Regions from separate parts of the Lentzea sp. CA-135723 genome, predicted to be linked through region 3. Evidence: riboswitches for the same ligand, from Rfam matches in the RefSeq annotation. Region 3 holds a riboswitch; each other region holds the start of a gene.

Region 1 (10,103 bases), on a different contig from region 3:
TCCAGCCGTTTGTCCGGAATGGACAGAAAGCTCTTCCGGTAGAAGTCGTGCCACCAGAGCCGGTGGTCGAGGGCGAGAGCGTCGATCGAGCCGCACCGGACGTGCGCGATCGCCTTGCGCACAGCGGTTTTCGCCGGATGCGACCAGGCGACGCTGGTGAACAGCGTTCTGCGGGTGCCGCGGGTGACCTCGCGCCACGCCGTCACGTGCTCGCCGCCTGCGTTCAACGGCTGCACGGCCAGTTGCACGTCACCGGCGTTCGTGAGCTGCACCGGCGGGTTGTCGGTGAAGCCGGCGGGTGCCGGGCGGCCCCACCTCGGGTCGGTGCGCGGGCTGATCGCCTTGAGCGGGTGGAACACCCAGCGGAACGCGCGTTCGCCCTCGCTCGCCTGCACGTCGATCGCGCAGACGTCGCGACGTGTGTGCACGAACGCCCTGAGCCGCAGGCTGCCCGCGGCCGTGGTGATCGTGCCGGTGAGCTCGGCGTTCCACAGGTCGAGCCGCCAGTCGACGGCCGTGATCGCGCCGACGGGTTCGAGCGTGAAGTAGCCGATCGGCAGCCGGGCGAGGCCGAACAACGCCCCGAACTCGGGCCGGTGGTCCTGCACCTGCGAGTGCTGGACGGTGAACCGGACGGCGTTCGCGCCGGGCTCCGCGTAGACGCCAGAGCCCAGGTAGCCGTTGCCGAGGAACGGGCCCTCGAACCACGCCGAGGGCATCTTCTTCCAGATGAGATCGGATGACCCGATGAAGTCCTTCCAGCTGAACGCATCGCCCGCGAAAGCGTTCGCCGGAACCAGAGCACTGCTCGCAACCCCTGCTAGAGCGCCCGCCATCACCGTACGCCGGTTGAGCTCGACCACTTCCAGGCACCTCACTTCGCTGTGCGGTCGGGTCTTCGCTGGCGGCGATTCATCGGATCTTTCGCGACCGGCCTGCCTACGTCAAGGGGCGTGCCTAGGCTTCGATCATGGGGGACTTCCTCGTCTACACGATCGGCTTCCCGATCACGTTCCTGCTGCTGGTCCTGGGCATGGCCCTGGCCGCGCGGCGCATCCTCGGCCTGCGCATCGGCCTCATCCGCACGGCGCTGGCGTGCCTGCTCGCGATGTCGGTCGCCCAGAGCGCGTTCGGCGAGACCACCGCGGAGCCGTCCGCCGGCCTCGTGACGCTCCAGCTCGGCATCTCGATCCTCGCGGTGATCGCGCTGCTGGCGCTCGCGGAGATCATCGTGCCGACCGGGTCGATCCCGCCGCCGACGGAGTGGTGGGGCATGGCGCGCCGCCGGATCGCGCGGACCCGGCGGTACTCGCGGATCACCGCGATCGCGTTCCGGCACGGCCTCGGCCCCTACCTGCGCGGCCGCGAGCGCACGTCCACGGGCCTCGCACGGTCGTTGCGGCTCGCGTTGCAGGACGCGGGCGTGACGTTCGTGAAGCTCGGGCAGGTGCTGTCGACGCGGGCCGACCTGCTGCCGGAGGACTTCGTCGAGGAGCTCAGCCTGCTCCAGGACAAGGTGCCGGCGGCGAAGTGGGAGCAGGTGCGGGCGGTGCTCGACGCCGAGGTCGGGCTCGACGCGTTCGCCGAGGTCGATCCCGAGCCGCTGGCGGCCGCGTCGATCGCGCAGGTGCACCGGGCCGTGCTGAAGTCCGGCGCCGAGGTGGTCGTGAAGGTGCAACGGCCCGATGTGCGGGCAACGGCCGAGGGCGATCTGGACATCGTGTCGCGGCTCGCGGAGACGTTGCAGCGCACGCGGTGGGGTTCGGCGCTCGGGGTGCGCGACCTCGCGGCGGGGTTCGCGGCGGCGTTGCGCGAGGAGCTCGACTTCAAGATCGAGGCGCGCAACATCACGGCCGTGGCGGCGGCGTCGGACTCGTCCGTCGGGCTGCCGCACGTCCACCTGTCGACCTCGCGCGTGCTCGTGATGGACCGGCTCGACGGCGTGCCGTTGCGCGGCGCCGCGAAGGACGTGGGGCTCGCCCGGACGTTGCTGCGGTTCGTGCTGCGCCAGGTGATGCTCGACGGCGTCTTCCACGCCGATCCGCACCCCGGCAACGTGCTGCTGCTGTCCGACGGACGGCTCGGGCTGCTCGACTTCGGCTCGGTCGGGCGGATCGACTCCGCGCTGCGCTCGGCGTTGCAACGGCTGCTGCTCGCGATCGACCGCAGCGACCCGGCCGGCCTCACCGACGCGTTGCTGGAGCTCACCTCACGGCCCGAGGACATCGACGAACAACGGCTGGAGCGCGCGTTGGGCCAGTTCATGGCCCGGCACCTCGGCGCGGGCATGCGGCCGGACGTCGAGATGTTCGGCGACCTGTTCCTGATCGTGTCGCGGTTCGGGCTGAGCATCCCGCCCGAGATCGCGGCCGTGTTCCGTGCGCTCGCGACGCTGGAGGGCACGCTGGCGGTGCTCGCGCCGGGCTTCAACATCGTCGTGGAGTCGCGGTCGTTCGCCGCCGAGCAGATCTCCGAACGGCTCACGCCGGAGTCGGTGAAGGCGACGATGGCCGAGGAGCTGCAGGCCGTCCTGCCGATGCTGCGCCGGCTGCCGCGGCGGATCGACCGGATCAGCGGCGCACTCGAGCAGGGCAGGCTCGGCCTGTCGATGCGGCTCTTCGCGGACGAGCGCGACAGGTCGTTCATCACCGGCCTGCTGCACCAGGTGATGCTGACCGTGCTGGGCGCGACCGCGGGTGTGATGGCGGTGCTGCTGCTCGGCTCGTCCGGCGGCCCGCAGGTGATCCCGGACATCGGGCTCTACCAGGTGTTCGGCTACAACCTGCTGATCATCAGCGTGCTGCTCGGTTTGCGCGTCGTTGTGACGGTGTTCAGGCCGCGTTCCTCTTAGAACTGCCTGCGGTACACGGAAACGTCGTCGCGCCAGACGCCGAAGTGGTCCGGCGCGGACTGGACGATCGTCATCTCGTTGAGGTGCCCCAGGATGCGCCACGACCGCGCAACCGCTTGCGCGCCCGCGTAGGCGATCGTGCAGAACCGCCGCGGTTCGACGACCGTGCGCACCCGGTCGATCTTGCCGACGCTCATCGGCGTGTCCTGCCAGAGGTCCAATGTGTACCCGGTGCGGATCGGGTCGCCGGACCCCAGCACGCCCTCGATCGAGACCACGAGGCGGTCGCCCTCGAGCCTCAGGTCGTGGTGGCCGCTGCGCGGAGGATCACCGCCGGTGTACGCGGAGCGTGCCGGGTCGAGCACCCAGTGCCCCAGAAAAGGCACGAGATCGTCACTCATGAGTGTCCCTTCGCGGAACCTGCGCCACTGGCGGATTGTCCGGCGGATCTACGTGGGCGACCATCACCCGATGAGTTATGAGACGGGCGTTCGGTGGAAGTGGATACCGGCCGTCGTGCTCGGCTTCGTGCTGCTGAGCTGGATCGTGTTCGAGGCACTGGACCTCATCGACTTCGACGGGGTCGTCGCGTGGGTGCGCGGCATCGACCCGGTGTGGGCGGCGGCGGCGATCTTCGCCCTGCTCGTCGTGGACGTGCTGCTGCCCGTGCCGTCCACTCCGCTCATCGTGCTGGCGGGAACGGCACTCGGCCTGCCCTTCGGGCTGGCACTCGCGATCGTCGGATCCCTGGGTTCCTCTGCCGCAGGGTACGCCCTGGGGCGGTTCGCGGGCCCGTGGCTGGTGCGCCGGGTGGTGACCATCGAGGAGCTGACCGAGATGCGGCGATGGGGCCGTCAGTTCGGGCCGTGGTTCTTCGGCGTGGCGCGCGGAATCCCGATGATGGCGGAGACGGTGTCGGTGTCCGCCGGCGTGTCCCGCGTGTCGTTCCGGACGTTCATGGCGTTCACGCTCGTCGGGACCGTCCCGATCTGCGCCGCCTACGTGTTCGCTGGATCCCAGGCCGACACGGTCGAGCAGATCGTGATGATCAGCGCCGTCGGATTCCTGCTCACCGTCGGCCTCTTCTACCTGCTCCGCCGACTGGTGAAGGCGGCGCCTTAGAAAACCTGTTGCGGGACGTGGTTGTATTGCAATGCGCCCGGTGCGCAGCGGAGGGTTACTTCGGTGATAACTAGGTTCAACTCCTGGAACCGGCTCCGGCCGGTCTTCGACCTGCTTCGGCGGGTCAGTCACCTTCTGCGATTTGATCTCGGGCGTCCACAACTCCACCTCGGCCAGAATTAAATCGCTGGCACGGCGTGGTTGCATAGAAATCGCACCCGGTGCGAAGCAGAGGGATACTTCCCTTCCAAGGAATGACCTTTCGAGGTCACCACTCCTTCTGCTGCCTGATCTCGGGAGCACACAACTTCACACGTGTCCGGTGCGAAGCAGAGGGTTACTTCCACTGGTAATGGGCAGGTTGCGGGTTCGAATCCCGCCAGGCGGGAAACCGGCTGTAGCTCAATCCGGCAGAGCAGCAACGTACCTTCCGCGACTCTGAACTCGGACACGTGTGAAGTCTGTGGGCTCCCCCTTTTTTGTCCCGAGGGGGAATGAGCCGATGGCGAAGTTCAACATCTTCCGCGCACGTCCGGCGGGCACCAGCCCGGTCGCCACGGAACCCGTTCCGGCGGCCGTCACCCACGAGGGCGCCCCCGCCTACGCGCGCGACACGAAGTCCGAGCTGTTCCTGCTCGCCGTGTCGAACATGGGCAGCGAGAACACCTTCTACGAGCCGAGCGGCCGCCGCGACGACCGCTACGCCCTGCTCGTGCGCAAGGCCGCCCTGGAGGACCCGGAGTGGACCGCGCGCCTGCTGCAGTGGCTGCGCACCGAGGCGAACATGCGCACGGCCTCGCTGGTAGGCGCCGCGGAGTTCGTCTCCGCCCGCCTGGCCGCGGAGTCCGACGCCGGCGTCACCAACCGAGCCGTCATCGCCTCCGTCCTGCAGCGCGCCGACGAGCCGGGCGAGCTCCTCGCCTACTGGACCGGCATCCACGGCCGCCGCATCCCCAAGCCCCTCAAGCGAGGCATCTCCGACGCCATCGGCCGCCTGTACAACGAGCGCGCCGTCCTCAAGTGGGACAGCGAGGCCCGCGGCTTCCGCATGCCCGACGTCCTGAACCTCACGCACCCGACCCCGGCCGCACCGTGGCAGGGCGACCTGTTCCAGTACGTCCTGGACCACCGCCGCTCGGCCGACGCTCCGGTCCCCGCCTCGCTGCGGGTGATCGCGGCACGGCGCGAGCTGATGGCGTGGCCGGTGGAGCAGCGCCGGGCGCTCTTCTCGCGCCCGGACGCGGCCGACGTGCTGCGCGGGGCCGGGATGACGTGGGAGGCGGTGGCGGGGTGGCTGCAGGGGCCGCTGACCCGTGAGGTGTGGGAGGCACTCGCACCGTCGATGGGTTACATGTCGCTCATCCGGAACCTCAGGAACTTCGACGAGGCAGGCATGTCCGACGAGGCCGCCGCGGCCGTTGCCGCACGCCTGGCCGACCCCGGCCAGGTCGCGCGCTCGCGGCAGTTCCCGTTCCGCTTCCTGTCCGCCCACCTGGCGGCGCCGAGCCTGCGCTGGGGTCACGCCCTGGACCAGGCGCTCCAGGCGTCGCTGGCGAACCTGCCCGCACTGCCGGGCCGCTCGCTGATCCTGATCGACACCTCGGCGTCGATGACGGGCGGCGCGTTCTCGCAGCGTTCGAAGGTCACGCCGGCCATGGCCGCCGCGGTCTTCGGCGTCGCACTGGGCGCGAAGGGCGAGAAGGTGGACGTGGTCGGGTTCGCGGACGGCACGTTCCGGCACGACATCCCGCGTGGCGCGTCGGTTCTCCGCGAGGTGAACCGGTTCCTCGGGCGGATCGGCGAGGTCGGGCACGGCACCGCGATCGTCGAGTCGCTGAAGAGCACCTACCGCGGGCACGACCGGGTGTTCATCATCTCGGACATGCAGACGATGGACGGCCACTACGGCGCCGGCGTCTCGGACGTCGTGCCGCGGCACGTGCCGGTCTACGGGTTCAACCTGGGCGGGTACGGGAGCGCCGCGTACGCGACCGGCAAGGCGAACCGCCACGAGTTCGGAGGCCTGACGGACGCGACGTTCAGGTCTGTCCCCCTGCTCGAGGCAGGTCAGAACGCCACCTGGCCGTTCTAGCCGGTGTGAGAGCTCTCCCCTGACGCGGAGAGCTCTCACACTTACTATCAGTTAGCGTTCTGACCAGGTACAATTCTGCTCATGGACTACGATGTGTTCGCGAAGGCGTGCCCGTCACGTCCCACGCTGGAGCACGTCACCGGCCGGTGGGGCAGCCTGACGCTGAGCGCGCTCGACGCAGGTCCGCTGCGGTTCAACGAGCTGCGCCGCCGCGTCGACGGGGTCAGCGAGAAGATGCTCTCCCAGACGTTGCAGGCGCTGGAGCGGGACGGGCTCGTGCACCGCGAGGCGCAGCACACGAACCCGCCGCGGGTCGACTACAGCCTGACGCCGCTCGGGCGCGAGACGGCGGACAAGCTGTTGTCGTTGATCCGCCACCTGGAGGCGATGATGCCGCAGGTGCTGGACGCGCAGGCCGCGTACGACGCCCGCTGACTCAGCACTCGATGACGTTCACGGCGAGTCCGCCGCGTGCCGTCTCCTTGTACTTGACCGACATGTCCTTGCCGGTGTCCCGCATGGTCTTGATGACCTTGTCCAGCGACACGAAGTGCGAGCCGTCGCCCCGCAACGCCATCCGCACCGCCGTGATGGCCTTGATGGACGCGACGGCGTTGCGTTCGATGCACGGGATCTGCACCAGGCCGCCGATCGGGTCGCACGTCAGCCCGAGGTTGTGCTCCATGGCGATCTCGGCGGCGTTCTCGACCTGTTCGGGCGTGCCACCGAGAACCTCGGCGAGACCTCCCGCGGCCATCGAGCAGGCCGACCCGACCTCGCCCTGACACCCGACCTCGGCGCCGGAGATCGACGCGTTCTCCTTGAACAGCACGCCGATCGCGCCCGCCGTCAGCAGGAACCTGACCACGCCGTCGTCGGAAGCACCCGGCACGAACTTCGTGTAGTAGTGCAACACCGCCGGAACGATGCCGGCCGCGCCGTTGGTCGGCGCCGTGACGACGCGGCCACCGGCGGCGTTCTCCTCGTTGACCGCCAATGCAAAGAGCGTCACCCAGTCCATGACCCGCAACGGGTCGGTGACGAAGTGCTCGCTCTCCAGGCGCTTGCGCATCTCGGCGGCGCGGCGGCGGACCTTCAGGCCGCCGGGCAGCGTGCCGTGCTCGGTGCAGCCGCGTTCGACGCACTCCTGCATGACGTGCCAGATGTGCAGAAGTCCTTCCCGCACTTCGGTTTCCGTGCGCCACGACAGCTCGTTGGCCATCATGATCTCGCTGATCGACAGGCCGGTCTCGCGGCAGCGCGCGAGGAGCTGGTCGCCGGTCAGGAACGGGTGCGGCAACGGGGTCGTGTCCGGCTTGATGCGGTCGGTGCCCGACGCGTTCTCGTCGACGACGAAGCCGCCGCCGATCGAGTAGTAGACGGCGTGCTCGACCGACTTGCCACCGGAGAACGCCTCGAAGCTCATTCCGTTGGGGTGCAGCGGAAGCGACTTGCGGCGGTGCATGACGAGGTCGCGGTCGTGCGTGAACGCGATCTCGTGCGTGCCGCCGAGCCTCAGCCGGCCGCTGGAGATGATCTCCTCGACGCGTTCGGCGGCGGCGGACGGGTCGACCTCCTCCGGGAGGTTGCCCTCCAGGCCGAGGAACACGGCCTTGGGGCTGCCGTGGCCGTGGCCGGTCGCCCCGAGCGAACCGAACAGCTGGACGTGCACACGGTCCACAGTGGACAGCTGTGGGCCGAGCTTGTCGACGAACATCGCGGCCGCGCGCATCGGGCCGACCGTGTGGGAGCTGGACGGTCCGATGCCGACGGAGAACAGGTCGAAAACGCTGATCGCCACTGATCAGTCCTTCGTGGTGGGCGGAGCGGAGTCAGTCGGTCTTGGTGAGCTCGGCGTACTTGGCCGCCGTGAGCAGGTTCTCCGCCGACTCGACGCGGACCTTGAACAGCCAGCCCTCGCCGTACGGGTCGTTGTTCACGATCGCCGGGTCCTGCACGACGGCGTCGTTGACCTCGATCACCTCACCGGTCACGGGCGAGAAGAGGTCGCTGACGGACTTGGTGGACTCGAGCTCACCGCACACGGCGTTGGTGACGACCTCGGCACCGACCTCTGGCAGCTGCACGTAGACGATGTCGCCGAGCGCGTCGGCGGCGTACGCGGTGATTCCGCAGGTCAGCGGGTCCTGGGTGCCCGGCGTCCAGTCGACCCACTCGTGTTCGACGGTGTAGAGCAGGTTCTCGGGGAACTCCACGGCGACTCCTCTGGCTGTGACGGGTCAGGACAACTAGCGCCCCCTCCGCCGTGCAGAGTTGCCTACCCCGAGTGGTCTTGCTGCCTGAGAGTGTGCGGGAGCTTGCCCCTTCGGCGCCCCGACTCATGACGGTCGAGGTCTCTCCCACTCGGGTTCTGGCGCTCGCGCGCCGCGGCCGGTGTTCAGTTCTCGGCGCGAACGCTATGTGCGGCCCCCGCCGAGTGTCAACGCGGGACGGTCGAGTGGAACGCGAACAACACTCAGGTCGCTCTGTCCTATCCGAACAACCAGAGGGTTACCGGATAGTGCTAGCTGCACAGTGACATGACCTTGCGGCTGGCCCACATTATGAGATGTCGGCCATCGAACGGAGGAGTCATCGTGCGGATCGCAGTTCCCCGCGAGATCAAGAACCACGAGTACCGCGTCGCTCTCACCCCTGCCGGTGCGCACGAGCTGACCAGCCGCGGCCACGACGTCTACGTCGAGCAGGGTGCCGGTCTCGGTTCCGCGATCACGGACGAGGAGTACCTCGCCGCGGGCGCCAAGATCCTCGCGACCGCCGACGACGTGTGGGCCGAGGGCGACCTGGTCCTCAAGGTCAAGGAGCCGATCGCCGAGGAGTACCCGCGTCTCCGCGCCGGCCAGACCCTCTTCACGTACCTGCACCTCGCCGCCGACAAGCCGCTGACCGAGGCGCTGCTCGCGTCCGGCACCACGGCCATCGCCTACGAGACCGTGCAGCTGCCGAACCGCGCGCTGCCGTTGCTCGCCCCGATGTCCGAGGTCGCGGGCCGGCTCGCCCCGCAGGTCGGCGCGTTCAGCCTGATGAAGCCCTCCGGTGGCCGCGGCGTGCTGCCCGGCGGCGTCCCCGGTGTCGCCCCGGCCCGCGTGGTCGTGATCGGCGGGGGCGTGGCGGGCATCAACGCCGCCACCATCGCCGTCGGCATGGGCGCGGACGTGCAGATCCTCGACACCAACGTCGACCGCCTGCGCCAGATCGACGCCCAGTTCCAGGGCCGCCTGCGCACTCTCGCCTCGAACTCGTTCGCGATCGAGCAGGCCGTCCGCGAGGCCGACCTGGTCATCGGCGCCGTGCTCGTCCCCGGTGCCGCCGCGCCGAAGCTCGTGTCGAACGCGCTGGTCGCCGACATGAAGCCGGGTTCCGTGCTCGTCGACATCGCGATCGACCAGGGCGGTTGCTTCGAGGACTCGCGCCCGACCACGCACGCCGAGCCGACCTACGAGGTCCACAACTCGGTCTTCTACTGCGTCGCGAACATGCCGGGCGCCGTCCCGCGCACCTCGACCTACGCGCTGACCAACGTCACGCTGCCGTACGCCGTCGCGCTGGCCGACAAGGGCTGGGAGAAGGCGCTGAAGGACGACCGTTCGCTCGCCCTGGGCCTGAACGTGCACGCCGGCCAGCTCACCAACGGCCCGGTGGCCGAGGCGACCGGCCTCCTGCACACGCCGCTGGAGTCCGTGGTCTGAAAGCCAACTGAATGAATGAGGCCCCCGCACGCGAGCAACGCTGCGGGGGTTTCGCCTATCTGAGGGCGGCCACGCGCGCCTTGATGCCGTCGATCACGCAGTCCAGCCCGAACTCGAACTGGCTCTCCAGCGACCACAGCTCCTGCTCGTCCAGCATCGCGACGTACCGGGGGTGCTTCTCCCGGTAGAGGTCGGCGATCTTGGCCAGGTCCGGCGGCGGCGAGTCCATCCCGCCGCGCCCGACGAAGTTGACCTCCGCGATCGCGTACCCGTTGACGTAGCTGCCCACCGCGGAGATCGACTGGGCGGCGGCCACCGTGCTCAGGCC
Region 2 (10,103 bases), 360 kb from region 3:
TGGATCTCGTCGCTGGCCCTGTTCGGACGGCACCGCCCGGAGCCGTTCACCGAGTAGCTTCGGCCGTCGTGAGCGACTGGCTGACGGACACGCGCGACTCCTACGACACGGTGGCGGCGAGCTACGCCGACCAGACCCGCGGGCTGCTCGACGGCCTGCCGCACCTGCGAGCGGCGTTGCGGCTGTTCGCGGAGGAGGTGAGCGGGCCGGTCGCCGACGTCGGCTGCGGCCCCGGCGACATCACGGCACGGTTGGCCGCGCTGGGCGTGGACGCGTCCGGGATCGACCTCTCCCCCGCGATGGTCGAGCTGGCCAGGTCCGCGCATCCGGGGCTGCGGTTCGAGGTGGGCTCGATGACCGACCCGCTGCCCGGCGGGCTCGGCGGCGTCCTCTGCTGGTGGTCGCTGATCCACGTGCCGGACGAGCTGGTGCCGGTGGTGTTCGGGCACTTCCGGGAGGCGGTGGTGCCGGGCGGGCTGGTGCAGGTCGGTTTCCACGTCGGCGACCGCACGAACCTCAAGACGTCGGGCTACGGCGGGCATCCGATGCGGGTGAACGTCCACCTGCGACCGCCGGAGCGGGTCGCGGGGTGGCTGCGGGAGGCGGGGTTCGTGGTCGAGGCCCGGTGGCTGCTGGGCGAGGACGGCGCGGTGCTGTTCGCGCGGGGGTGAGACGATCTGCGGCGTGTCAGAAGAGCAGACGTGCCAGCGTTGCGGTGAGACGGTCGAACTGGACCGCGAGGACTTCGAGCTGTTCGAGCGGATGCACCCCGACTGCTTCCACTTCGCGTTCGAGCACGACCTGGACAAGCCGGGGCTGAGCGTGGACGAGAACTGCGGCGACGAGGCCTGCCCCGTCGGCGTGAGCTAACGCCAGCGGCCGTACCCGACGCCCGCGAACATCAGCAGGAAGCCGAAGACGCTCACCAGCGCGGCCACGAACATCGCCTCGCCGACCCAGCCGGCACCGGTCGCGAACCAGGCGATCCCCCATCCCACGCAGCTGACCCACGCGAGGGCGTTGCCCAGCAGGACCCAGCCGCCCCAGACCGCACCGAACATCAGCACCAGTCCGGCGATCAGCGCGAACACCGCCCAGCCGCTCATCCGCAGCACCACCCCTCACCGGGATCATGCCGTGCGACGACGAAGGGGCGCGCCTTTTCGGGCGCGCCCCCTTTCACCGTTCGGATCAGCTGCTGTACGCGTCGAGCGGCGGGCAGGAGCAGACCAGGTTGCGGTCGCCCTTCGCGCCGTCGATGCGGCGGACCGGCGGCCAGATCTTCGGGGCCGCGGTGCCGGCCGGGTAGACGGCCACCTCACGGCTGTACGGGTGGTTCCACTCGCCGACGGTCACGCACGCGGCGGTGTGCGGGGCGTTGCGCAGCGGGTTGTCCTCGACGGACCACTCGCCCGCGCCGACCTTGTCGATCTCGCCCTTGATGGCGATCATCGCGTCGATGAACCTGTCGATCTCGGCCAGGTCCTCGGACTCGGTGGGCTCGACCATCAGGGTGCCGGCGACCGGGAACGACATGGTCGGGGCGTGCAGGCCGTAGTCGGCGAGGCGCTTGGCCACGTCGTCGACGGTGACGCCGGTGGCCTTGGTGATCGGGCGCAGGTCGAGGATGCACTCGTGGGCCACGAAGCCGCCCTCGCCGGTGTAGAGGACCGGGTAGTGCTCGTCCAGCCTCCGGGCGACGTAGTTCGCGGCGGCCACGGCCGTCAGGGTCGCGCGGCGCAGGCCGTCGCCGCCCATCATGCGCACGTAGGCCCACGAGATCGGCAGGATCGACGCGGAACCCCACGGGGCCGCGGAGATCGGGCCGACGCCGGTGGCCGGGCCCGCGGTGGGCTGCAGCGGGTGGTTCGGCAGGAACGGCGCGAGGTGGGACTTCACACCGATCGGGCCGACGCCGGGGCCGCCGCCGCCGTGCGGGATGCAGAACGTCTTGTGCAGGTTCAGGTGCGAGACGTCCGAGCCGAACTTGCCGTAGCGGGCCAGGCCGATCAGCGCGTTGAGGTTCGCGCCGTCGACGTACACCTGGCCGCCCGCGTCGTGGACCAGGCCGCAGACCTCGCGGACGGTGTCCTCGTACACACCGTGGGTCGACGGGTAGGTGATCATGATCGCGGCGAGGTCGGAAGCGTGCTCCTCGACCGTGGCGCGCAGGTGGCCCATGTCGATGTTGCCCTTGTCGTCGCACTTCACGACGACGACGCGCATGCCGGCCATGACGGCGGACGCGGCGTTGGTGCCGTGCGCGGACGACGGGATCAGGCAGACGTCCCGGTCGGCGTTGCCGTTGGCGCGGTGGTAGGCGCGGATCGCGAGCAGGCCCGCGAACTCGCCCTGCGAGCCGGCGTTGGGCTGCAACGACACCGCGTCGTAGCCGGTGACCTCGGCGAGCCAGGCCTCCAGGTCGGACACGATCTTCAGCATGCCGCGGGCGTCCTCGACGGGCGCGAACGGGTGCAGGCCGGAGAACTCCGGCCAGGTGACCGGCTCCATCTCCGCGGTGGCGTTCAGCTTCATCGTGCAGGAGCCGAGCGGGATCATGCTGCGGTCGAGCGCGACGTCCTTGTCGGACAACGCCCGCAGGTAGCGCAGCAGCGCGGTCTCCGAGCGGTGCGCGTGGAAGACCGGGTGGGTCAGGTAGTCGGACGTGCGGCGCAGGTCGGCCGGGATGCCGTCGGCGGTGTCGGCGTCGATCGCGTCCACATCGGCCTTCGTGACACCGAAGGCGTTCCACACGGCGATGATGTGCGCGCGCGTCGTCTTCTCGTCGCACGCGATGGCGACGACGTCCTCGTCGACCAGACGCAGGTTGATGCCGGCCTCACGGGCCTTCGCGACGACAGCGGCGGCACGGCCTTCGACGCGGACCTCGACGGTGTCGAAGAACTCGCCGTGCACGACGTCCAGACCGGCCTCGCACAGGCCCGTGGCGAGCACGGTGGCCATGCGGTGCACGCGGGTCGCGATGCCGCGCAGGCCCTCGGGACCGTGGTAGACGGCGTACATGGAGGCGATCACGGCCAGCAGCACCTGCGCGGTGCAGATGTTGGACGTGGCCTTCTCGCGGCGGATGTGCTGCTCGCGGGTCTGCAACGCGAGGCGGTAGGCCAGCGAGCCGTCCGAGTCGACGGAGACGCCGACGAGACGGCCGGGCAGCTGACGCTCCAGACCGGACCGGACGGCCATGTAGCCGGCGTGCGGGCCGCCGAAGCCGATCGGCACGCCGAAGCGCTGGGTGGTGCCGACGACGACGTCCGCGCCGATCTCGCCCGGCGCGCGCAGCAGCGTCAGCGCGAGCAGGTCGGCGACGACGACGGCCTGGGCGCCCGCGGCGTGGATCTCCTCGATCAACGCCTTCTGGTCGCGCACCACACCGGACGCGCCGGGGTACGACAGCAGCACGCCGTAGAAGTCACCGCCGAGGCCGAGGCCCTCGATGCCCTGCGACAGGTCGGCGACGACGATCTCGATGCCGAGCGGCTCGGCGCGCGTCTCGATCACGGCGAGCGTCTGCGGCAGCGTGTCGGCGTCGATGACGAACTTGTTCGACTTGGACTTGCCCGCGCGGCGCACCAGCGTCATCGCCTCGGCGGCGGCGGTCGACTCGTCCAGCATGGACGCGTTCGCGACCGGCAGGCCCGTCAGGTCGCCGACCATGGTCTGGAAGTTCAGCAGCGCCTCGAGACGGCCCTGCGAGATCTCCGGCTGGTACGGCGTGTAGGCCGTGTACCAGGCCGGGCTTTCCAGCACGTTGCGCAGGATCACGCCCGGCGTCACGGTGTCGTAGTAGCCGAGGCCGATCATCTGCGTCATCGGCCGGTTCTGCGACGCGAGCTCGCGCAGCTCGGCGAGCGCCTCGGTCTCGGTGGCCGGGACGGGCAGGTCCAGCACGAGGTCGCGTTCGTGGATGGACGACGGAACCGCGTGCTGCGCCAGTTCCTCCAGCGATCCGACGCCGATGACGTCGAGGATGCGCGCGAGCTCGGCGGGCCGGGGACCGACGTGGCGGTCGGCGAACGGGGTGCCGTGCTCGAGAGCGGCGAGCGGAATGCGGTCCTGCGTCATCAAACGCCTCCGGGTGGCTTGAGGGCACACGTGTCCTGTGCCCTCCCCGCTCTGTCCGTACCCCGAGGGGCGCCTGAGAGGTTCACCCATCACTGATGGGCTTTCACCGTCGGCGGGAATCCCTTGCGGGAGTCCACTTTCCAGAGGCGTCTCGCTCTGGCGGTCCTGGATGCCTGAGAGGTTCCCGGGGAGGGACTTGCTCCTTCGGCGCCGGGCTCGGGGCCCGGGCTCTCCCGCCTGAGTTCAGCGACTACCCGAGAAGAATACCCGCAGGCAGCCCGGGTAGTCGCTAGGGACGCGACCTACGTCTCAGCACGAAGACCGGCGAGCACTCCGGCCACCGGGTCGGCGGGGTCGTCGCGCACCGCCACGAGCAGGTGCCGGGTGCCCACGATCTGGTCACCGCTGCGGGCCGCGACGAGCTTCGCGCGTTCCATCGCCCGTTCGACGGCGCCTCCGGCGGGCAGGGACGTGCTGTCCACGCCGGCTGCGCGCAGGGCCGCCGCCCCACCCGACTCGAACTCGGGCTTGAGCCTGCGCCCCGCGACCGTCAACTGGTGGTCGAGCGTGAGCACGGCCTCCACCAGGTCGCGAGACGACACGTCCCGGCGCCCGGCGACGGCGAGGCGGTCGGCCTCGTTGCGCACGGCGGTCAGCACCGGACCACCGAGTCCCTGGCCGCGCGACACGAGCTTGGTCAGCCAGCGCACGTACCCGCCGCCGGACTCCCCCTCCAGCGCTCCGGCCTTGCGCAGCAACCAGACGGCAGGTGCCTCCTCGACCTCGGCGTACTTCCGCGTGGTGTCGGCCCGCACGGCTGCGGCGGTCTCCTCCACGTCCACACCGTGCAGGAACATCAGGTCGGCGACCCTCCCGGAGTCGAGCGACAGCAGCGCCAGCGCGAGGTGTGTCGTCGTCAGCACGCCGTCGCCCGCCTGCGCCACGGCGGCCCGCAGGCAGGTCTCCAGCGCCTGGCTCACGGGCAGGACGGTGTCGACGCGGGCGTGGTGGTGGGCGGCGCTCATCAGCGCCGTGACGTCCGGGTGGGACTCGGCGACGACACCCCCGTCGTCACCGGCCCAGTGGTCGGTGCCCCTGGCCATCGCCTGTGCCGTCAGCGAGGTCGTGCCGAGCTTGCGGCCGGGGCCGATGGTGTCGACCAGGGAGATCAGCAGGTTCTCGGTGCCGACGAAGCCGAACTCCAGCCGGAAGGCGCGCTGCACGGCCGCGGCCAGGACCTTGACCACCTGCGCTGAAGGGGTGTGCGTCATGCCGGAAACGCTAGGGACGAAGGGGGTCGCGGCGCTGCTGCCGACCGGCCACTCGGGACGGCCAGTCGGCCACGTTCACCGGGCCGGTCAGCCGGTGGCGCGCTCGCGACGGCGGCGGGTCAGCTCGTCCTCGGTCATCGGCGCGATCTCGACGCCGTCCGCACGTTCGGCCGGGAACTCGTGGATCGTGCCGGAGATCTCGCGCATCGCACCGCTCACCGCGATGCCGAACACGCCCTGACCGCCCTGCAGCAGATCGACGACCTCCTCCGGCGAGGTGCACTCGTAGACGGTGGTGCCGTCGGAGAAGAGCGTGATCTTCGCCAGGTCCTGCACGCCGCGGCGGCGCAGGTGGTCGACCGCGACCCTGATGTTCTGCAACGAGACCCCGGTGTCCAGCAGCCGCTTCACGACCTTGAGCACCAGGATGTCCTTGAACGAGTACAGCCGCTGGCTGCCCGACCCGTGCGCCATCCGCACCGTCGGCGCGACCAGCCCGGTCCGTGCCCAGTAGTCGAGCTGCCGGTACGTGATGCCCGCGATCTGGCACGCCGCGGGCCCTCGGTAACCGACGAGCTCGTCCGGCAGCGAGGAGTCCGGGAACAGTTCACCCTGCAGCCCGGATTCGGCCCTCAAGGGCGCTTCCTCGACCACGCCTGCCTCCCCTCGGAACGGCCACGAAACTCATGACCGTCAAGCCGCCTCGTCCACTCACGTGAACCGGCGACGTCCACTCGAGTTCGACGGTAAGACCGGTCCGAGGGCAGGTCAACGCGACGCGCGGGGAGTTGCAACCCTCAACCTCAGGTAGAGAGTCACACCGTCACCCGAACTAGGCGTTTCAGGTGACGTTTAGTGATCGTTTAGCGAGAAAAACGACCTAAAGTAGTCCGATCGAGCGACGTCCAAACGAACGTTCGAAAGCCCTAACGAGACAGAGTGCGACGCCCCGAAACTCACTCACAGGCGCCACAGGCGTCGCACGGAACTCTGCCTCGCGACGGCGCCCACGTGTCCGCGCCGCAGCAGTGCCTACGTGTCCGCTCCGCGGAAGTCCTCCGGGGAGACCGAGTCGAGGAACTCGCGGAACTTCTCGACCTCGTCCTCCTGCTCGTCCGGGATGATCAACCCGGCCTCGGCGAGCACGGCCTCGTCGGCGTGGATGGGCACGCCCACCCGCAGCGCCAGCGCCACCGAGTCGGACGGCCGCGCGGACACCCGCACGTCGCCGTCGAACACGAGCTCGGCGAAGAACGTGCCCTCCTGCAGGTCGGTGATCCTGACCTGTTCGAGGTTGCGGCCCAACGCTCCGATGACGTCCTTGAGCAGGTCGTGGGTCAGCGGGCGGGCAGGACGGACGCCCTGCTGCTCGAGCGCGATCGCCGTGGCCTCGACGGACCCGATCCAGATCGGCAGGTACCGCTCGCCCTCGGTTTCCCGCAGCAGGAGGATCGGCTGGTTCTGGGGCAGCTCCACCCGGACGCCCACGACGCGCATCTCACTCATCGGGTCTCGCCTCCCTCTGACTCGTTGGGGAGTACCCGGTTCGTCTCCGAGCATCCCCCGGCGTATGCGTTCGACGCTACCCGCCAAGCGGGCCGTGTGCTCAATCGTTGCGGGCAGAACGTGATCAAGATGATTGCCGCAGACCCGCTCTCACCAACAACGTGTGCAACGAGGTGAAGAGGTCAGCCAATTCCCGAACCGTCTCAGGATCTGAGAAAGAGTTGAGCAGAACCACCTCGTGGTCCGCCGCAGCGCGGACCGCGCGCAGGTGTTCGCGCTCGACGCCGAGCCCGGTCATCGTCCGGATCGTGCGGAGCGCGGTGATGTCGTCGGTGGTGAACCGGCCACCGGGGCCGGGGCGCAGCAGACCGTCGCGTTCCAGCTGGGACAGCTGTTCCGCGGTGAAACCGGTCTGGGCCAGCAGTTCTATCCGCGTCACGGCGGTCGTGCCGTCGGGGACGGCGTCGAGCTGCTCGCGGATCACCTTGAGCGGTAAGTACCTGTCCCGTTGTGCGGACAGCACGAACCGCAACCTCTCGACGTCCGCCACGCTGAACTGGCGGTAGCCGGAGGCGGTGCGTGCCGGGCGGACCAGCCCCTCCGCTTCCAGGAAGCGGATCTTGGAGATGGTGACGTCGGGGAACTCGGGACGGAGCTGCGCGAGCACAGCCCCGATGCTCGAGCCCCCGCGTTGTGGCCGCCCGGCCGTCACGCGTCAGGCTCCCGCGGAGCCGGGACCCGTCAGGAAGACGAGACGGAACTTGCCGATCTGCACCTCGTCACCGTTCGCGAGAACGGCCTGGTCGACCGGCTCCCGGTTGACGTAGGTGCCGTTGAGGCTGCCGACGTCGATGACGACGAACTCGCCGCTCTCCCGGCGGAACTCGGCGTGCCGGCGCGAGACCGTCACGTCGTCCAGGAAGATGTCGCTGTCGGGGTGGCGCCCGGCGCTCGTCGTGTCTCGGTCCAGCAGGAACCGGGATCCGGCGTTCGGACCGCGCTTGACCACGAGCAGCGCGGAACCGGCGGGAAGGGCGTCAACACCGGCAACGGCCGGCTCCTGTGCGGGCGCCTCGGCGCCGCCTTCCATCTCCTGGAGGAAGTCCGCCCGGAAGACGGAGGTCCGCTCCGGGGACTGCTCCGGCGGAACGCCTGGGCCGTCGTTCGTGCTCACCTGAGCTCTCCTCCTGCTGCTGGATCCGTCACTTCCGGTAAAACCTATCGCGTTGGGGTCACCGCCTTCAGCGCGGCTCCCCTTCCGGCCGAAGATCCGGCGAAAGATCGACGTCACTCCTTCTCCACCAACGCCTTGTACCCGTCCGCGTCCAGCAGTCCTTCGAGCGCGTCGGCGTCGTTGAGCCGGATCTCGACCATCCAGCCTTCGCCGTACGGGTCGGTGTTGACGGCGTCGGGCGACTGGACCAACGCGTCGTTGATCGCGACGACCTCGCCGTCGAGCGGTGAGTAGAGGTCAGACACGCTCTTGGTCGACTCGACCTCACCGAACGTGTCACCCGCCGAGACGGTGTGACCGACCTCGGGCAGCTGGACGAAGACGACGTCACCGAGCTGTTCCTGGGCGTAGTCGGTGATGCCGACGCGCACGGTGTTCTCGCCTGTGCTGGCGATCCACTCGTGCTCCTCGGTGTAGCGAAGCTCCTCGGGAATCAACTGACTGCGCTCCTCGTGCTGAACCTGTATGGGGTGATCTTTTCACGCGACCGTGCGAGGTGTGACCCGCAGGGCCAGGAAGAACTGGTAGACGTACAGCAGCGCCGACCACAGGTAGAGCGCTCCGCCCCAGGCCGTGAACGCGTAGGCGATCGGCTGCGCGGCCTGCGCCCAGCCGGAGTCGCCCTGCGCGAGCAGCAGCAGGGGGAACGCGTACAGCAGGTTGAAGGTCGCGGCCTTGCCCAGGTAGGTGACCTCGAACGGGCCCCAGCCGCGTTGCCGCAGCACGAGCAGGCAGAGGCCGACCACGATCTCCCTGCCCACGAGCACGAGGGCGACCCAGAGCGGCACGATGTCCCTGATGACGAACGCCAGCAGCGTGCAGAACACGTAGAGGCGGTCCGCGGCGGGGTCCAGCAGCGCGCCCAGCCTGCTCATCTGGTTGAGCCAGCGCGCGAGCTTGCCGTCCAGCCAGTCGGACAGCCCCGCGAAGACGAGGACGAGCAGCGCCCAGCCGTCCGCGCGGGGTCCGAGCAACAGGTACAGGAAGAGCGGAACACCGGCCAGCCGCAACACGCTGAGCAGGTTCGGAATCGTCAGCAGGCGATCAGCCGGATCACGCACACCCGCACTCTAAACGAGTGACTGCGCAAGGGCTGCCGGATGGCGTCACGGCACGCGGTGCGACTGGTTGCGGGGGTGCGGTCGTTCTGCGTTCTCGCGGGTGCTTCTCAGGCCGTGCGGGTGAACGTCCAGCCTCGGCGCTGCATCTCGGCACCGGTGATGGCGTGCGGGCGGCCCCGGTCGTCCCGGCCGACCCAGCGGGCGCGGAAACCCTCGAGCACGTAGGCGTGACCCCGGCTCCACACCACGCTGCACGGCGTGGTGGGCAGGCTTGAGTCGGACTCCTCGTCCTGCTTCGGGTGGGTCTCCATGGCGGTTCTCATCTCTGTCCCTCCGTGACACCAGGGATGTCGCGTACCGGGGCTCCGGCGTTATCCCTGGAAACGAATTCTGTCGGACTGTGGTTCAGAACACGTGTGTGTTTTGGGCCCTAAGCGTTGGGTGGGTCGTTCGGCGCGCCGAGCTGTTCGGGCCCGAAGCGGAACGGATCTTCTGGTCCTTGCCTGCGCAACCGTTCGTCGTTCGCCGATGACCGCACGGCTCGTGCTCGTCTTCTGCCCGGCCTAACCTCGACCCGTGGATTCCCAGGTGAAGTTCGGAGAAGAGCTGCTCAGCCGCTTGATGACCCACCTGAGCTCCCAAGTGGACGGTTGTCGCGGGGTGGGTCTGAGCGTCTGGCCGGGTGTGCGCCGGCTGCGGTCGGTCGGCGTCGCGGCCGAGCTCGACCAGGCCCAGCTGGACGCCGGCGCGGGGCCGCTCGTCGAGGCCTCCCGCGACGAGCGGCAGGTCTCGGGCGAGACCGGTGGTCTGCAGGTGGTGGCGGTGCCGGGCAGCTGGGGCGACAGCGGGCCGGTGGTGCTGACGGTCTACCTGGACCACCGGCCCCGGCCCGCCGACCTGCAGGCGATCGAGGAGATGGAACCGCTCGTCGCGACGGCCGCGTCGGTG
Region 3 (10,103 bases):
ACAGCATTCCGCCGTACCGGGTACGGCAGTCGCTGGCCTGATCCGCGTTGTGGACGGGGCGCTTCCTCTCGGGGAAGCGCCCCGTTCTCGTCAGGCCAGTGCCTTCTTGAGGAAGTCGACCTGGAGGAGCAGGAGGTTCTCGGCCACCTGCTCCTGCGGGGTCATGTGCGTGACGCCCGAGAGCGGCAGCACGGTGTGCGGGCGGCCCGCGGCCAGCAGGGCGCTGGACAGGCGCAGGGTGTGCGCGGCCACGACGTTGTCGTCCGCCAGGCCGTGAACGATCATCAGCGGGCGGGAGAGCTTGTCCGCGTCGTCGATGAGCGAGTTGGTGTCGTAGACCTCGGGCTTCTCGTCCGGGTGGCCGAGGTATCGCTCGGTGTAGTGGGTGTCGTAGAGGCGCCAGTCGGTCACCGGGGCGCCCGCGATGCCCGCGTGGAAGACGTCGGGGCGGCGCAGGACGGCCAGCGCGGACAGGTAACCGCCGTAGGACCAGCCGCGGATGGCGACCCTGGTGAGGTCGAGGTCGGGTTCGGTCTTCGCGGCCGCCTCGAGCGCGTCGACCTGGTCCTCGAGGGTGGCGCCGGCGAAGTCGAACGCGATCTCGCGCTCCCACTTCAGCCCCCGGCCGGGCGTGCCGCGGCCGTCCACCACGAGAACCGCGAAACCCTGGTCGGCGAGCCACTGGGACGCCAGGAAGGCGTTCTGGGCCGACACCACCCGCTGGGCGTGCGGACCGCCGTACGGGTCCATCAGGACGGGCAGCTTGGTGCCCTGGACGTGGTCGCTCGGCAGCAGCAGCGCGCCCCGGAGCTCCCGCTCGCCCAGGACGAGCATCTTCGGCCGCGCCCTGATGACCGGCGTGTCGGCCCACGACTCGATCACGTGGTCGCCGACCGTCGCCCTGCTGCCGTAAGTGTCCAAAGTGGCCGAAACCTGCACAACCGTTCCGCCACCTCGAATCGCCGAGTTCACACCGTCCGCTTTGGACAGTCGCTCGGTCTTCTGGCCGACCTCGTAGACGTGCGTCTGCGTGGGGTCGTCCTCGGAGGCGGCGATCAGGATCGAGTCGTCCTGCACGTCGAGCACCCGGCGCACCTGCAGGCCGGACGTCACCACGTCGTCTCCGACCTTGAGCGCGTACTCGTCGCCCTCGCAGACGATCCGCACGAGCCTGCCGTCCGGCGTCCAGGCGGGGACGCCGTCGGTGACCTCGAGCCACACCGGGTCGGTCTCCACGGCCACCTCGGCGACGGCGCCCGTGTCGGGCGTCAGCGCGTAGATGCGGCGAGTGCGCTGGTCACGGGTCTGCGTGACGATCAGCGGCGCACCGCCGGACGACCAGTGCACGTCGTTGAGGTAGTCGAAGTCGACCAGCACCGGCACGAACGTGCCGTCCAGCGACACCACGTGCAGCGACACCTCGGCGTTGGTCGTGCCGGCCGCCGGGTAGGCGATCTCGGTGGCCGCCGTGCCGGGGTTGGCCGGGTCCGCGATGAACCAGCGCTGCACCTCGGAGTTGTTCACGCGCGCGGCGATGAGGCGCGTGCCGTTCGGCTCCCACCAGTACCCGCGGTACCGCGACATCTCCTCGGCCGCGATGAACTCGGCCAGCCCGAACGTGACGTCCTCGCCGTCCGGCACCGCGACCGCGTAGTCCTCGCCCGACTCGAGCTCGACGACCCGGAGCGTCCCGCGCGTGACGTACGCCACACGCCGCCCCGTCGGGTCGACGCGCGGGTCGATCACACCACCCCGCGTGGGCAGCTCCCTGGCGGTGCCGTCGGTCAGATCGGCCACGAACAGCCGCCCCGACAACGCGAACGAGGCCACCGAGGCGTCCCGCGAGAGGGCGTACCCGACGATGCCCGCACCGGACTCGCGGGTGCGTTCCCGTCGCGCCTTCTCCTCGGCCGGGAGGTCCTCGGGGTCGGACAGCAGCGCCGCCGGGTCGGCGAGCAGCCGCTCGACGCCGGTGGCGGTGTTCAGCTCCCACAGCCCGTTCGCACGGCTCGTGGCCGTCGCCGGGCGCAGGAAGAAGACACGGCCGCCGTCCGCCGACACCGAGAACGTCCTCGGTGCGCCGACGGTGAACCGCTGGGTGCGCGCCTGTTGGCGCGGGAAGGAGATGTCGTTGCCCACCCGGCCACACTAACCCGCGCAGCCGCGCGGCACGGGGCGCCGGGAGAGCGCGCCGAGCGGCGCGAGCTGCGGGAAGGGGGCGGGGCAGCGACGCAGGCCCGCGAGCCGGACGGAGGCAAGGTGGGCGCGGCGGAGGCGTGGCGTGGCCTCTCGCAGGGCAGCGCGCGTCCGGCCGAGGCTCTCGCCCGCAGGCCGGCAGCGCGCATCCCGGCTGAGCCGAGAGCACCACGCCTCGGCTCAGCCAGACCCCGCCCTCAGCCCACCTTGCTCTTCGGCGGCAACGGGAAGAACCCGCTCGTGCGCCGCACGTAGTCCGCGTACCCAGGCCGCCGCGACACGATGTCCTTCTCCAGCAACGGCTTCCCGCTGCCCTTCGCGAGCAGCCACGTCATGACCAGCGGGCCGATGATCGTCGCCGCGCCCAGCCACGAGTGCAGCGCGAACAGGTAGAGGCCCCACCACACGACCGAGTCGCCGAAGTAGTTCGGGTGCCTGGTGTACCGCCACAACCCGCGGTCCATCACGGAACCCTTGTTCGCCGGGTCCGCGCGGAACTGCGCGAGCTGCCAGTCACCCACGGCCTCGAACGTGAAGCCGACCACCCACAGCACCACGCCCAGGACGTCCAGCACCCCGAACGGTGCGTCGAGCTGTTGCGCAACCTGGACCGGCAGGGACACGATCCACATCAGAACGGCCTGCAACAGGTAGACCCGGTACATCCGCAGGCGCGGGTTTCCCTTGGCACGCCTCAGGATGTCCTGGTAGCGCGGGTCCTCGTCCTTGCCGCGGTTGCGGGAGTGGATGTGCACGCCCAGGCGCACGCCCCACACGACGGTGAGCGCGGTGACGACGAGCTGCCGGGTCAGGTCGCCGTCCGCGAGCAGCAGCGTCACGACGGCGATCACGGCGAAGCCCGGGCCCCACACCGAGTCGATGAGGTCGTAGCGCTTGCGGGCGTCGGCGTAGAGGAACAGGCCGCTCAGCAGGACGAGAACGACGAGCAGCGTGATCAGGTAGGTCATCGGGCCACCAGCTCACGGCGGACGCGCGGCATGCCGCTGCGGCCGTTCTCGCTGCGCCGCACCGCGAGGATCTGGTCCACGCCCATCCGTCCCTCCTCGAACGTCAGCGCGCCGCCCGCGAGGTACAGGCGCCAGACCCGTGCCTGGCCCTCGCCCACGAGCGCGACGACGTCGTCCCAGCGGTCTTCCAAGGTCTGAGCCCATGCGCGCACGGTCCAAACGTAGTGCTCGCGCAGTGCGTGCACATCACGGATCTCCAGCCCGGCGGCCTCCAGGAAGCCCGTCGTGGCACTCACCGGGCGCATGTGCATGTCCGGGGCGACGTACGACTCGATGAACGCGCCGCCGCCGGGTGCGTTGTGGCCGCGCGACATCTGTTGCAGCAGCAGGCGTCCCTCTGGCTTCAGCAAGCGGAAGAGGGTCGCGGCGTACGTCGGGTAGTTGCTCTCGCCGACGTGCTCGCCCATCTCGATGGTGGAGATCGCGTCGAACGGCTCGTCGCTCACCTCGCGGTAGTCCTGCAGGCGCACCTCGACCCGGCCGGTCAGGCCCTCGGCCTCGATGCGCTTCAGGATGTGCGCGCGCTGCTGCGCGGAGATCGTCACGCCGGTCGCGTGCACGCCGTAGTGCTTCGCCGCGTGGATGATCATCGAACCCCAGCCGCAGCCGACGTCGAGCAGGCGCATGCCCGGCTCCAGGCCGAGCTTGCGGCAGACGAGGTCGAGCTTGTTGTGCTGCGCGTCGGCGACCGACTCGTCCTCGGACGTGAAGTACGCGCACGAGTACGCCATGCTCGGGTCGAGCACGAGTTGGTAGAAGTCGTTGCTCAGGTCGTAGTGATGCGAAATGGCATCACGGTCACGACCCTTCGAGTGCAACGCGCCGCGCAGCCGTGCCTCCTCGCGGGGCGCGTCCGGGTTGGGCCCGAGCACCTTCAGCCGCAGCGCGAGCTTCGCGACCTCCGACAGCCGAGGACGGCGCGTCACGCCCCGGCGCACGAGACCCCAGATCTGCGAGAGGCCGACCGCGAGGTCGCCCTCCACGTCGAGCTCCCCGCTCACGTACGCGCGCGCGAGGCCCAGCTCGTTCGGACTCCACACGAGCCGCCGCAGCGCGTCGCGGGAGCGGATCACGAGGACCGTCCCGTCCTGCGGGCCCGCCACGCTCCCGTCCCACGCCCGAATTCCGATCGGCAACGGCGCGCCCAGCACCTTTTCGGCCATTCCCGCCAGCTGACCAGCGACGACCACCTTGCACCTCCTGCGTGACCCGGCTCCGCCAGACGTTCGAGACAGCAAGAGGTTCGGTTCGTTTCTGAACCGAGACGCAACCCCGGCCGTATGGCCTCGATAGAGCGAACAGATGGACAAGGAGGACATGAGTGTGATCCGACGTAACCGCATCGCCATCGGGCTCGCCGCGGGACTGGCAGTTGTGCTGGGTCTGGGTGTCTGGAGCGCCACGGGCAGTGGCTCGAGCAACTCCAAGCCGGTGGCACAGACCGAAACCGACCTGGGCGTCCTCGGTGACTACGGCGACGTGGGTCAGCCCCCGGTACTCCAGGAGCCCGCGCAGGCCCCCGAGACTCAGGTGCAGCAGCAGGCCCCGGAAGCTCCCGCGCAGCAACAGGCGCAGCCCCCGGCAGCGCCGCCGGTGAGCTCGATCAAGCTGGTCGGCAAGGCCGTCGAGAAGATGGGCAACGTGGTCCAGGACGGCGACGGCCGGACCCTCTACCGCTTCGACAAGGACGTCCCGAAGCCCGAAGGCAAGTCCAACTGCAACGACCAGTGCGCCGTGACGTGGCCGCCGGTGCTGTCGGACACCGTTCCGCAGCTCGAAGGCGTCGACTCGAAGCTGGTGTCGCTGATCACCCGCGCTGACGGCAAGAAGCAGGTCGCGATCGACGGCTGGGCCCTCTACACCTACTCGAAGGACCCGGCTCCCGGTAAGTGGGCCGGCCAGGGCATCGGCGGTACGTGGTTCGTGATCCAGCCCGACGGCAAGCGCAACGTCGAGTGCCTCCCGCCCGGCGTGACGGCACCTGCGGCGTAACCCCACAGCATCCCGTTAGGACGGTCCATCTGAGACACCACACACCCTGACACGGTGATACCCCGGCCCTGGGGAAGGGGCCGGGGTTCCCGTCGTTTTCGCTCCGGGGTAAAAGAAGAAGGGGCGCCACCCGAACCGCGGGTGGCGCCCCTTCTTCGTGGACGAGATCAGAGCGTGGAGTACAGCGGGTGCTTCGCCGCCAGCACCTCGACGCGCGCACGCAGCTCGTCGATAGCGGCGCCCGGCTTGAGGGCCTCCGCGATCACGTCGGCGACCTCGGTGAAGTCCACCTCGCCGAACCCGCGGGTCGCGAGCGCCGGCGTGCCGATCCGCAGACCGGACGTCACCATCGGCGGACGCGGGTCGTTCGGCACGGCGTTGCGGTTGACCGTGATGCCGATCTGGTGCAGCACGTCCTCTGCCTGCTTGCCGTCGAGCTCGGAGTTCACCAGGTCGACCAGGACCAGGTGGACGTCCGTGCCGCCGGTGAGGACCTTCACGCCCGCCGCGGCCACGTCGGCCTGGGACAGGCGGTCGGCCAGGATGCGCGCGCCCTCCAGCGTGCGGCGCTGGCGGTCGGCGAACTCGGGCGAGGCGGCGTGCTTGAACGCCACGGCCTTGGCCGCGATCACGTGCTCCAGCGGACCGCCCTGCTGGCCGGGGAACACCGCCGAGTTGATCTTCTTGGCGATGTCGGCCTCGTTGGAGAGGATCACGCCACCGCGCGGGCCGCCGAGGGTCTTGTGGGTCGTGGTCGTCGTGACGTGCGCGTGCGGCACGGGCGACGGGTGCAGGCCAGCGGCGACGAGGCCCGCGAAGTGCGCCATGTCGACCATCAGGTAGGCCTCGACCGAGTCCGCGATGCGGCGGAACTCGGCGAAGTCCAGCTGCCGCGGGTAGGCGGACCAGCCGGCGACGATCAGCTTCGGGCGGTGCTCGGTGGCGAGGCGCTCGACCTCGGCCATGTCGACGCGGCCGTCACCGTCGGAGACGTGGTACGGCACGACGTTGTAGAGCTTGCCGGAGAAGTTGATGCGCATGCCGTGCGTCAGGTGGCCGCCGTGCGCGAGGTCGAGGCCCAGGATCGTGTCGCCGGGCTGGAGCAGCGCGAACATGGCGGCCGCGTTGGCCTGCGCGCCGGAGTGCGGCTGGACGTTCGCGAAGCCCGCGCCGAAGAGCGACTTGATCCGCTCGATGGCGAGGCGCTCGACGACGTCCACGTGCTCGCAGCCGCCGTAGTAGCGACGGCCGGGGTAGCCCTCGGCGTACTTGTTGGTGAGCACCGAGCCCTGGGCCTGCAGGACCGACACGGGCGTGAAGTTCTCCGAGGCGATCATCTCGAGCGTGCCCTGCTGGCGCGCCAGCTCGGCCGCCACGGCCTGCGCCACCTCGGGGTCGTACTCCGCGAGGGAAGCGTTGAACTGGTCGGACATCTGGCAGATCTCCCTACTTGGCGCGCTTGTAGAACGGAAGTGCGACGACCTCGACCGGCTGCTTCTTGCCGCGGACGTCGACCAGCAGTGGGGTGCCGGGCTCGGCACTGGCCTTGTTCACGTAGGCCATGGCGACGGAGTAGCCGAGGGTCGGGGACAGCGCGCCCGACGTCACTTCGCCCACGACGTCGTCGCCGTTCAGGACCGCGTAGCCGTGCCGAGGCGCCCGGCGCTCGGGGGTCTTCAGCCCGACCAGGACCGAGTCCACATCGGACTCCGACACCTTCGTCAGCGCGTCGCGGCCCACGAAGTCGCCGGGCTTGTCGAGCTTCACGACGCGGCCGAGACCGGCGTGGTACGGCGTCAGCGACGTGGTGAGCTCGTTGCCGTACAACGGCATCCCGGCTTCGAGGCGCAGCGTGTCGCGGCAGCCGAGACCGCACGGCTTGAGCTCGTGCGCCTCGCCGGCCTCCAGCAACGCCGCCCAGACGGCGCCAGCGTCGGCGGGGGCGACGAACAGCTCGAAGCCCTCCTCGCCGGTGTAGCCGGTGCGGGCGAGCAGCGCGTCGACGCCGGCGACCTGCGACGGGTAGGAGGCGTAGTACTTGACGGTCGACAGGTCCGTCTCGGTCAGGCCCGACAGGATCTCGACCGACTTCGGGCCCTGGATCGCGATCAACGCGTAGTCCGTCGACTTGTCGGTCACGACCGTGTCGAACCCGGACGCGCGCTCGACCAGTGCTTCAGCCACCACTGAAGCGTTGGAGGCGTTCGCGACGACCATGAACTCCTCGTCGCCGAGGCGGTAGACGATTAGGTCGTCGATCACGCCGCCGTCGGCCTGGGTGATCATCGTGTAGCGGGCCTTGCCGACGGCCAGCGCCGAGATGTGCCCGACCAGCGCGTGGTCGAGGGCCTCGCCGGCCTGCGGTCCGGTCAGCACGATCTCACCCATGTGCGTGAGGTCGAACAGTCCGGCGGTCTGGCGCACGGCGTGGTGCTCCGCGAGCTCGGACGAGTAGCGCAGCGGCATCCGCCAGCCCGCGAAGTCGGTGAACATCGCGCCGAGCTGCTCGTGCTCGGCGTTCAGAGGCGTGAGGCGGGACATCAGAACGCTCCTCCAGGGTGCGCCGAAGAGCCGGACGCGGCCGGCTGAGGCATCAGAAGAATGACACGGTCCATCGGAGACTCCTCACTTGAGCGAGCCTCCCCCTCTGTCATGAGCCTGAGAGCTTCACCACCGGAGTGGCTTGCACCGTGGGCGAGGCTCCCGGGGAGCCTGCTTTCCAGAGTTGCCTGCGTCGCGCGGTACCTGTACCTGAGAGATTCCGGGGAGGAGTTGCTCCTACGGTGCTCCCACCGAAGGGAGCTCTCCCGCGCGACATCGACGGCCGTGTTCAGTTGGTAGCCCCAGACGCTAGCAGGCCAAACGTCACAGCGGCACGCCCTGCGCCGTCTTCTCGACCACCTTGCGCTCCGCCCAGAACGACAGGAACGGGATCGTGCCGGCGAGCAGCACCAGCGCCGTGCCCTTGATGGACCAGCGCAGCTTCAGCGCCAGGTCGACGGAAATCACCAGGTAGATGGCGTAGAGGAAACCGTGCACGGGGCCGACGACCTTCATCGCGCCACCCATGTCCGCGGCGTACTTGAGCACCATCGCCACGACCAGGAGCAGCAGGAAGACTCCGACCACGTAAGCCATGACCCTGAACCGGGTCAACGCACCCTTCATCTGCCCGCCTTCGCTCAACGACCGTCCCGCGCGTTGAGGTCCGCGAGCATGCGGTTGTAGGCCGCGAGCTCCGCGTCTTCGTCATCGTCGAAGTGCTCGACAGGCGCGGGTTTGACGGCGACAACCGTACTTTCCGGCCGCGGAGCGGGTGCAACCGGCTCGGGTGAGAGAGCCTCGTCACGGCGTTCGCGGGCGAGCTTGCGGAACCGCCAGACCATGAAGAGGGGGAAGAGGCCGAACAGCGGCCACTGGAGCACGTACCCGAGGTTCTGGAACGTGCCGCTGGCGGACTCGAAGCGCTGCCACTGCCAGTACGCGAGCCCGCAACAGACGATCAGCGCCGCCAGACAGGCGAACGCGATCAGCACACGCTGGGGAGTAAGGAGGCCGCGCACGACCTCCACACTACTTGGGAGCACTTCCGGGGGTCAGGGGGCCGCCCCCTGCGAAAACACTCCGATGTCAGCTCCGGCGAGCGCGCTCCGCGAGCGCGCGACACCGCTGACGAGGCCTCCGCGAAGAGGAGGCCACCCCGTGGGGTGTGAGGACCTCGGCCCTCAGCTGAGAAACATGGCGAACGAACGTTCGGCGAGCGCGCCCCGCACGAGCCGCGTGCCAGTTCGACGAAGTGGATACAGGGCTGCCGCCTCCGACAGCCCGTTCCTACTTACGCCACGCCGTCCCGGCGCTGCCTCTGCAGACGAGCAACGCACCAGGCCGCGGCGGAGCCACGACGGAGGTGCTGGAGAACCGTCATCGGTCCCAGGCGCCTTCCGAGGTCGGCAGGCGTGAGGCCGGCGGCGCGGTAGTCGAGCGCGCGCTGGTCCAACGGGCTGATGCCCGCGTCCCACCACTGCTCGGCCTCGGCGACGTCGCCCACGAGCTGCCAGTAGCTCGCCGCGGCGGCGAGCAGTGCCTCGGGTGCCTCCGGCGCCCGCTTGCGCATCGCGGCCACGTAGGCCGGATCCGCCGAGTCGACCTTGACCAAGCCACGCGACCCACTCCTGCCGCCCCGCTGGACGGGGATGCCGGGCGCCGAGGGGGGAGCCTCCGCGAGCCACGCGTTCTTGATCCGGTTCACCTCCTGCATCTCTGCGTCATCAGACCGTTCAGCCGCCCACTGCTGCAACAGCTCGTGGACCCCGGAGTCCTCGACCATCAATGCCTCCTCGTCGGTCGGGGATCGGCCATTGCAGCGGAAGGTATTCGGTAGGTCTGACAATCGCCAGACCCTGAATCCCCAGAACACCCGTTACCAGTGCGTGATTGGCCGCATTCCACCCGTCCGGCTCAACGCTGACGGTCGAGGATCACCGACCGTCACTAGCTGAGCGGGGTGGCCGTCCCGAAGAGGCTCCTGACGAAGGTGATGATCGACTCCGCGCCCTGACGCAGCCAGCCGAGAACCTGCTGGACCGCAGAAGCGGACTGCTCGGGCTGGGTGATCAGGAGGAACAGCACCAGCGCGACGCCCGCCAGCACTAGCACCTTCTTGAGGTTCACAGGTACCTCTCCGTCCGTGTGGTTCACCGGTCAGGCGGCGGACCGCCCGTGTCACCCGTCATGGTCCCTCATTCACCCGGCCGATGAACAACGACCACGCCAAACTCTCCCCTGGTTCTGCCAGCGGCACACGCCTGCACGGCGGCCAACGTCACCCGAATGGCGGCTAAAGACAGGCTTCAGCTGCGCCGATGTCCTGGGCACGAGGTGAACACG

The links. A riboswitch is a leader RNA that binds a small molecule or an ion and turns the genes downstream of it on or off. The one in region 3 is predicted to bind glycine.
Region 1: linked by a shared signal. The riboswitch ahead of gcvH (glycine cleavage system protein GcvH) and the one ahead of gcvT (glycine cleavage system aminomethyltransferase GcvT) in region 3 are both predicted to bind glycine.
Region 2: linked by a shared signal. The riboswitch ahead of gcvP (aminomethyl-transferring glycine dehydrogenase) and the one ahead of gcvT (glycine cleavage system aminomethyltransferase GcvT) in region 3 are both predicted to bind glycine.

What each region holds. Positions count from the first base shown of each region.
Region 1 is NZ_JBNJMK010000001.1:6,811,152-6,821,254, reverse strand. Features, by position in the region: gene ACQEU1_RS31995 (glycosyl hydrolase family 95 catalytic domain-containing protein) at 1-836, opposite strand, end outside; gene ACQEU1_RS31990 (ABC1 kinase family protein) at 971-2,851, shown strand; gene ACQEU1_RS31985 (hypothetical protein) at 2,848-3,252, opposite strand; gene ACQEU1_RS31980 (TVP38/TMEM64 family protein) at 3,323-3,973, shown strand; gene ACQEU1_RS31975 (TROVE domain-containing protein) at 4,476-6,065, shown strand; gene ACQEU1_RS31970 (winged helix-turn-helix transcriptional regulator) at 6,147-6,500, shown strand; gene ACQEU1_RS31965 (L-serine ammonia-lyase) at 6,502-7,866, opposite strand; gene gcvH (glycine cleavage system protein GcvH) at 7,898-8,281, opposite strand; glycine riboswitch at 8,344-8,438, opposite strand; gene ald (alanine dehydrogenase) at 8,663-9,775, shown strand; gene ACQEU1_RS31950 (TetR/AcrR family transcriptional regulator) at 9,831-10,103, opposite strand, start outside.
Region 2 is NZ_JBNJMK010000002.1:432,546-442,648, reverse strand. Features, by position in the region: gene ACQEU1_RS38070 (maleylpyruvate isomerase family mycothiol-dependent enzyme) at 1-57, shown strand, start outside; gene ACQEU1_RS38065 (class I SAM-dependent methyltransferase) at 69-671, shown strand; gene ACQEU1_RS38060 (hypothetical protein) at 685-870, shown strand; gene ACQEU1_RS38055 (hypothetical protein) at 867-1,106, opposite strand; gene gcvP (aminomethyl-transferring glycine dehydrogenase) at 1,192-4,083, opposite strand; glycine riboswitch at 4,234-4,329, opposite strand; gene ACQEU1_RS38045 (Clp protease N-terminal domain-containing protein) at 4,386-5,354, opposite strand; gene ACQEU1_RS38040 (MerR family transcriptional regulator) at 5,442-6,008, opposite strand; gene ACQEU1_RS38035 (bifunctional nuclease family protein) at 6,387-6,860, opposite strand; gene ftsR (transcriptional regulator FtsR) at 6,985-7,527, opposite strand; gene garA (glycogen accumulation regulator GarA) at 7,576-8,034, opposite strand; gene gcvH (glycine cleavage system protein GcvH) at 8,148-8,531, opposite strand; gene ACQEU1_RS38015 (CDP-alcohol phosphatidyltransferase family protein) at 8,574-9,155, opposite strand; gene ACQEU1_RS38010 (hypothetical protein) at 9,263-9,478, opposite strand; gene ACQEU1_RS38005 (ANTAR domain-containing protein) at 9,732-10,103, shown strand, end outside.
Region 3 is NZ_JBNJMK010000002.1:77,100-87,202, reverse strand. Features, by position in the region: gene ACQEU1_RS36300 (spermidine synthase) at 1-41, shown strand, start outside; gene ACQEU1_RS36295 (prolyl oligopeptidase family serine peptidase) at 91-2,139, opposite strand; gene ACQEU1_RS36290 (DUF1295 domain-containing protein) at 2,394-3,164, opposite strand; gene ACQEU1_RS36285 (class I SAM-dependent methyltransferase) at 3,161-4,387, opposite strand; gene ACQEU1_RS36280 (COG4315 family predicted lipoprotein) at 4,548-5,216, shown strand; gene glyA (serine hydroxymethyltransferase) at 5,384-6,649, opposite strand; gene gcvT (glycine cleavage system aminomethyltransferase GcvT) at 6,663-7,757, opposite strand; glycine riboswitch at 7,857-7,944, opposite strand; glycine riboswitch at 7,946-8,036, opposite strand; gene ACQEU1_RS36265 (DUF3817 domain-containing protein) at 8,082-8,384, opposite strand; gene ACQEU1_RS36260 (hypothetical protein) at 8,399-8,779, opposite strand; gene ACQEU1_RS36255 (transcriptional regulator) at 9,052-9,543, opposite strand; gene ACQEU1_RS36250 (hypothetical protein) at 9,708-9,887, opposite strand.